DNA from 3 places in the Citricoccus muralis genome. Region 3 is predicted to be linked to each of the others. Evidence: predicted binding sites of a transcription regulator. Region 3 holds the regulator's gene; each other region holds the start of a gene.

Region 1 (2,272 bases), 1.1 Mb from region 3:
GTTGTGGGGGACTTTCAATCCTGCGGTGAGGACTCCGATCAGAGCGTCGTGGGCTTTCTGGTCCCGGGTGCGGGTATCCAAGCTCTCGGATGGGTTCCCGTCAGCATCGACCGCATGAGTTTCAGTGCCAGCCTCTGAGGTGCTGGTCGTGTTTTCGCTGTGGGAGCCAGGGGTGGCTCTGGGGTTGTTCATCGCGTGGACCAGGGTGGAGAGGAGTTCGTCGCCGGCTTGGTCGGTGGCGCATTGCCAGATGCTGAGCTTGCCCCGAGTGCCGATGCGACGTAGTCCCCGCTTCTTTTCGGCGATTTTGTCGTCGGGTGCTTGGCCGTCGGGATTGATCCGAGTGCTGGTGCGTTGTTTCCACCCGGACGCGTAGGCAGTGAAGGCGTTGTCATCAAACTCCCGGGCCTGATCAACCAGGGTTTTCTCCCCGTCGTGGATGAGTTTCGTGACCTCTTCTGGGTCAGTGCTCACGGAGCGGGCTTCTTCATCCACCGCGTTCAGGGCGTCGATGATGGCCTGGGTGGCTCGTGGGGTGATGTCTCCGTCGACGGCGGCGTCGTGGACTTCGGGCAGCGGGGGTTCGGTGGTGGTGCCCGCGGCGTCGGCGAGGCTGGCCAGGGTGGTATCGGGGTGGATGGCGTTTGCGGTGTGGACACGACGCCGAGCAACACCAAACCCAACATGGGTCTGGAAGCGCAGATAGTCGGCGGCGTTTTTATGCGCTAACCGCCCGGTGGGTAACCCGAGGAGTTCTAGGCGTTGTTCGTGCAGGGGGAAGATCCGCCCGACAATCCCGGCCAACGCGGTTTCCACGTTCTCACACAGTCGGCCCAGGGTAGCGGCCTGGGTGATGATGCTGGGCAGCGACCCGGCCGGGTCATCGCAGACGATGGCGTCCTCATTGTTCTTGCCGCCGGTGGCGTAGTGGCCTTTCTCGTTGGGTAGGAATGAGGTGCCCCAGTCCTGGCGGGTGTCGGGTGTCTGCCGGTGGAACGGGGTGAACTCGTCGTGGGCATGGGCCGCAGAGACGCGCCGGCTCAGGGTGGTGAGGCCCTGTTCAAGCAGGGCAGTCAGATCGGCGGTGTTCAGGTCATCGAGGGCGTCGAGGAGCTCGGGCAAGGCAGGAAGGGGTGACGGGACAATGATGGTCACGATGTTGCTCCCTTCCCGATCTGGTCCAGTGTTAACGATATTGCTGGTACGTATGTTCTAGGTCAAAGTCTAGTAGATGTTTCAATTCAAGGGAAGTGGTGATCGATGTTGGGGATAAGTTGGGCGCCGAAATGAGTGGGTGCGCGGGGTGGTGCGGGAGGCGGGTCCTCCACAGGGATGCGACACGCGTTCCATAGCTGCGCTGCAAGAGTCAGCGTGAAGAACACGAACCACGAGGCGCTTATCTCGTCCTATCCATCGATCAGGATGGTGTTGTGAACACCAGCTAATCCTCTTTCTCGATGAAGTGAACGGACACCGCGGTAGGTCACCGACCCCCGCGGTCGACAAAGCGAGGTACACCTATGGAAAGTGCGCGCGATTGTGGCACTGGGACAACGATCAACATCGCCAACCTGCTTAGGGCCGAGCGCCGAGAGCCCGGATCTTGGGCGCAAGCGAAGGCTGAACGATCCTGGGAATGTCCGGGATGTCAAGGATTCGCCTGGATGGTCAAACGCAATTCCAGCGCCGGCCATTTCTCGGCTCACCACGCCACTGGTTGTCTTATGGAAGGCCGACAAGTCGACAACGCTCCCGGCGTCGTAGAACCCCGACGGCGGCCCCTGAACAATGACGCATCTGTCTTGGTGTTGCGTCTAGATTCGCGGGTTACTGGACGGGATGGACAAGAAATTCATGCGGACGGAAGCGACCCGGACAGCGCAGGGCGAAGGGGTTCTGCTCTCGACGGCAGAGTCCACCAGGAAGGGCATAGCCAATCACATAATGTGTCGTCTCTTCTGCGGCATCTCATTGCTGATGAAGGGTATGTGCAGGGGCTGGTAGACGCTGGAAGGGTTATGGAGGTCCCTGAACGCGGTCGGGTTAGTCCGGAAGATTTGATCTGGTCGATGGACGAACTGGACCCGCGTAACAGGGCCATGATGGGACGACACGTGATCGTATGGGGCAAGGTCTATTCGGCCAACCATCACCAGCGGACGGGTTCGTGGTTTTTGAACCAGGGTGCTGCGGGCTACAACAAGGGCGCCGTCGAAATCTCGGAAGACCTCGCTGCTGTACTCATAACTCTGAACGCGCGCAACGGAGTTGA
Region 2 (2,272 bases), 1.4 Mb from region 3:
GGCGTCACCGTGTACAAGGGTCTGAAGCGCACCGAGGTGCGTCCCGGCCAGTGGGTGGTGATCTCCGGGATTGGCGGCCTGGGGCACATCGCGGTGCAGTACGCGGTGGCCATGGGGATGCGCGTGATCGCCGTCGATATTGCCGACGACAAGCTGGCGCTGGCTGAGAAGCACGGTGCTGAAATCACGGTGAACGCGAATGTGCAGGACCCGGAGCTGGTGATCCAGGAAAAGGTGGGCGGTGCGCACGGCGTGCTCGTGACGGCGGTGCACCCGAAGGCGTTCGGGCAGGCGATCAACATGACCCGACGCGGCGGAACCATCGTGTTCAACGGGCTGCCCCCGGGCGACTTCCCGGCGCCGATCTTCGACATCGTGCTCAAGGGTCTGACGATCCGCGGTTCGATCGTGGGCACCCGGCAGGACATGGTGGAAGCGCTGGAGTTCTATGCGGCCGGCAAGATCCACCCGACCTACCACCGGCGTCCGCTGGAGGAGATCAACGACGTGCTGGAGGAGATGAAGCACGGCAAGATCGAGGGTCGCGTGGTGATCGAGTACTGATGCAGCGCTGATGTGTACTGATCTGTACTGATGCGTACTGATCTGTACTGATGCGTACTGATCTGTATTGAGCCGAGGCTGACTCGGAATCGACAGGGTCCGGCTGCCGCTGACGTGGTGGTCGGGCCCTGTTGTGCGTGGATGCGGGGTGGGCCCGAAACGTCGCGGATCGACGAGGCTGGAAACAATGTTCGAGAATAGTTGCGCACTTGCGCGAATGAGTGTAACCTCGTTATAGAACACCTGAATTACTTCTGAATGACGATAGGGCTCTTTTAGTGTTCGATAGTGCTTTTGGGTGACGTGTTTGGGTGCAGGTCGGGACTGAGCAGGCGGAGCGAGGTGGCGAGCATGGCGGCAGAGAAGATCGACGACGGCGCGCTGCCTGGGCTGCCCTCGGAGGTGACTGTCTGGGATGACCGAAGCACGGCTGAACTGCTTGAGATGGTGTCGTCCGGACTGCAGGTGCTCACCGATCGGCTGGTGGATCCGGCGGCACGGGGTGCGTTCGCCGTGTTCCGTGAGGTGCAACCCGTGGCCACCGCCCAAGACTGGGGTACCGGGTGGAGTAAGGGTCCCAAGGATGACGTTGCGGGCGCTGAAGAGGATGAAGCGGATCCGTTCGCCGAGAAGACTACGTCGACGCGGATCCCGGCGTATCACTGTGAGGAACCGGCGGCGAGTCTGCCAGAGGCGGTGCGCTCGGTGGAATCCATGGCGCGGAGAATCGATGCGCTCCAGACGCGACTGACCGGGCTGGCAGCGGATGCCTTCGACCATGAGGGCGACCGGCCCGAACTGCTCGGCGTGCCCGCAGGACGCGTCATGTACAAGAACCACGCGGCCTACCTGCGCCACCTCACCCACGCCGGCGGTAAGGACATTGCCCAGAGGCTGGCGACGTCGCGCCGTCTGCACCGTGCCGCGGGATCTGGGGCGCTCGTGTTGGTGGGTGCGGAGGACGCTGCGACCGCGGGCCGGGGCGAGGAGTCCGTCGTCGTCGATGATGTCTCGAATCCACGGGACTTCAAGCTGACGACGGCGGCCCGGGCGTTCCACGGTGGTGAGGTGACCGAGAAGTCGCTGCGCTCGATGATCACCGCGATGACTGCCGCAGCAGATACCGCGGAGAAGGTGTCCTACGATCGGGCCAGGGCGAATTCACTGCTGACTCAGGGGGAGGAGCTGCTCACTCGGTCTGCGCGCGATCTCGACGATGACCACTTCTTCCAGGCCGCGGCGCGCTGGCGCCAGCTGGCCGAGAACCTGCTCAACCCCGACGGCGAGTTGCCCGAGGACGAGGAAAAGCTCCAGAAATGCCGCATCCGATATCGCGGGCGGGATGGCAACGGCAACCATGACTGGGAGATGAAGATCGACGACGCGAGCCAGGAGCTGCTCGAGACCATCTGCCAGGCCGCGAACAACCCCGCGGGGCGGACTCTCGAGGGGGAGACGCCGTTTGTCAACGACGGCACCGAGACTCCGGAGATTCCCCGGGGCAAGACGGCCGCTGCTCAAGATCCGGACGGTGACCCGGTGGGTGCGATGGACCGTCGCACCTGGGGTCAGCGCGCACTGAACGCCGTGCTTTCGGTGCTGCACACCGGGCTACGCTCGCCGTCGAACAAGCTTCCCGACCACGGCACCACCCGCCCGGTGGTCATGGTCACCCTGGACTACGCGACAATGATGCGTCAGGCGCACG
Region 3 (2,272 bases):
GAGCATTGTGTCTCTTCTCTTCGCGCCGGGCGGCCGAGGACGCGGCTCATGAGTTGCGTCGGCGGTTGGGGCCAAATCCACAGATTCTCTGCCAGGGCGACTCCACGCTGTCCGCATTGATCAAACAATTCGCGGAAGAGGAAGATACCTGCCTTTTCGGCACGATGTCCCTCTGGCAAGGCGTGGACGTCCCCGGACGCTCCTGCCGTCTGGTGGTGGTGGACAGACTGCCGTTCCCACGTCCTGATGACCCACTGTCCGAGGCTCGTACACGAGACGTTGCGCAGCGCGGGGGCAACGGTTTCATCCAAGTCTCAGCGACTCATGCTGCGGTCCGACTCGCTCAGGGCGTGGGTCGACTCATCCGGTCGGCTAATGACCGAGGTGTCGTGGCGATCCTTGACTCGCGGCTTCATCATGCCCGCTATGGAAAGTATATCCGGTCAGCCCTGCCGGACTTTTGGTACACGACGGAACAGGACACTGTGCTCGGCGCCCTCGGTCGCCTCGCGAAGGTCTAAATACGGTGAGCGATCATGACGCAACAGGGGCCCAACGACGAAAACGTCGTTGGGCCCCTGTCGTTTTATCGGCGGGCTATATCGCCGATAGCGTCAGATGGATCGAAGGACGGACACAACTTTTCCCATGATGGTGGCGTGGTCGCCCAAGATGGGCTCGTACGCGGTGTTCTGAGGCAGCAACCAGGTATGGCCATCGCGCTGGCGGAAAGTCTTCACCGTTGCTTCTTCATCGAGTAAGGCGGCAACGATGTCGCCGTTGGTGGCGCTGTTCTGCTTGCGTACCACGACCCAGTCGCCATGGCAGATAGCGGCATCCACCATCGAGTCTCCGGTGACTTTGAGCATGAACAGGTCCCCATCACCAGTTAGCAACTTGGGGAGGGCGATGACATCTTCGATATGCTGATCAGCCAACACTGGCCCTCCGGCGGCAATGCGCCCCACCAAGGGAACCATGACGTTGTGAGAGTCGATTTCGCGGCTAAAGGGAAGCTGCAACTCATCGGTGTCAATCTCCTGGGCCGAATCTGACTCATTGCCCAGGAGATTTCCGTCTTCATCGCGAAGAATCTCGATGGCCCGGGGGATACGAGGATCTCGGCGGATGTACCCGTACTCGGTGAGCTTCTTGAGCTGGTACGTCACGGATGAGAGAGACAGCAACTCCGTCCCCTTGCCGATCTCACGCATCGACGGTGGATAGCCAGTCTTCGCGATGGCTCGTCGTAGGTAATTGAGCACTTGTCGCTGCCGCTGCGTCAGCTTCTTAACGCTGTATACCGCGAAGTTCTGCTCGTGACCGTCTGGAGTCGATGAACTCATGGGGCTCTCCGTTCTTATCGTGTCCATGGCCGCTGATGGACTCTGTTTCGCAGTCAAGACGCCGGGACATCCGGTGACCGATTCGCAGGGTCAAGGCGATCCGTACTTCAAGGCTACAGCATTCTTCGAACAAGTTCAAAGATCTGTACGAGAAATATCTTGCATCCGGTCGAAAGGCTGTGCTAGAAAAGATGTACGAACTTAGAACGGTCGATCGAGTCGAAAGAAGTGGGCCGTTCGAAATGAGAGGACAGTGGAATCATGAGCATCGCTACGCAAAACCAGGGAAGCAGCGGCATTTGCCTGACTCGACGCGGTCGATTTGTTCTACGAACACTTCCCCTCATTATTTTGATGGCCCTGATCGTTGCAGCGGCCCTGATCGGGGATCTGTTCGGTTCTTCAGCGAACGCGTCGAACTCCGGTCTGCCCTCGGGTGCAATCGAATACACTGTCGGATACGGCGACACCCTCTGGGGGATCGCGGGACAGGTTGATCTCGATGCACCCCGCGCTGAGATTGTTCAGCGCATCGGTGACCTGAACCAGCTCGCAGGATCGGATATTAATGTCGGCGATACGCTCTTCGTTCCCGCGTCACCGGGGAACTGAAGGTCAACGTCGGATCTAGACTGTGTGCGTGACTCCAAACTCGAACGATTTCAACGCTGATGCTCTAGCGGCTCTACCTTTGCGTGAGAACCTGCGTGGCATGACTCCCTATGGGGCACCACAACTAGATGTGCCGGTAATGCTCAACACGAATGAAAACACGCATCCGGTTCCAACAGACGTGGTCGAATCGATCGGAGCTGAAGCGCTTCAGGCGGCACGTTCGTTGAATCGCTATCCGGACCGGGAATTCACGGAACTCCGTAGACGTTTGGCGGCTTATCTTGGCGAGGGTCTGACTGAGCGGCAGATCT

Evidence for each region. The regulator LexA, encoded in region 3, represses DNA repair genes until DNA is damaged. The targets are predictions, from matches to a motif close to TCGAACANNTGTTCGA.
Region 1: the regulator LexA is predicted to act here: its motif matches at 1,200-1,215, upstream of P8192_RS00665 (HNH endonuclease signature motif containing protein).
Region 2: the regulator LexA is predicted to act here: its motif matches at 744-759, upstream of P8192_RS13600 (HNH endonuclease signature motif containing protein).

The regions. Positions count from the first base shown of each region.
Region 1 covers NZ_CP121252.1:143,505-145,776, forward strand. Annotated here, with positions in the region: gene P8192_RS00665 (HNH endonuclease signature motif containing protein) at 1-1,155, opposite strand, end outside; gene P8192_RS00670 (hypothetical protein) at 2,070-2,272, shown strand, end outside.
Region 2 covers NZ_CP121252.1:2,957,383-2,959,654, reverse strand. Annotated here, with positions in the region: gene adhP (alcohol dehydrogenase AdhP) at 1-564, shown strand, start outside; gene P8192_RS13600 (HNH endonuclease signature motif containing protein) at 916-2,272, shown strand, end outside.
Region 3 covers NZ_CP121252.1:1,275,584-1,277,855, forward strand. Annotated here, with positions in the region: gene P8192_RS05850 (ATP-dependent DNA helicase) at 1-521, shown strand, start outside; gene lexA (transcriptional repressor LexA) at 615-1,373, opposite strand; gene P8192_RS05860 (LysM peptidoglycan-binding domain-containing protein) at 1,608-1,958, shown strand; gene P8192_RS05865 (histidinol-phosphate transaminase) at 1,987-2,272, shown strand, end outside.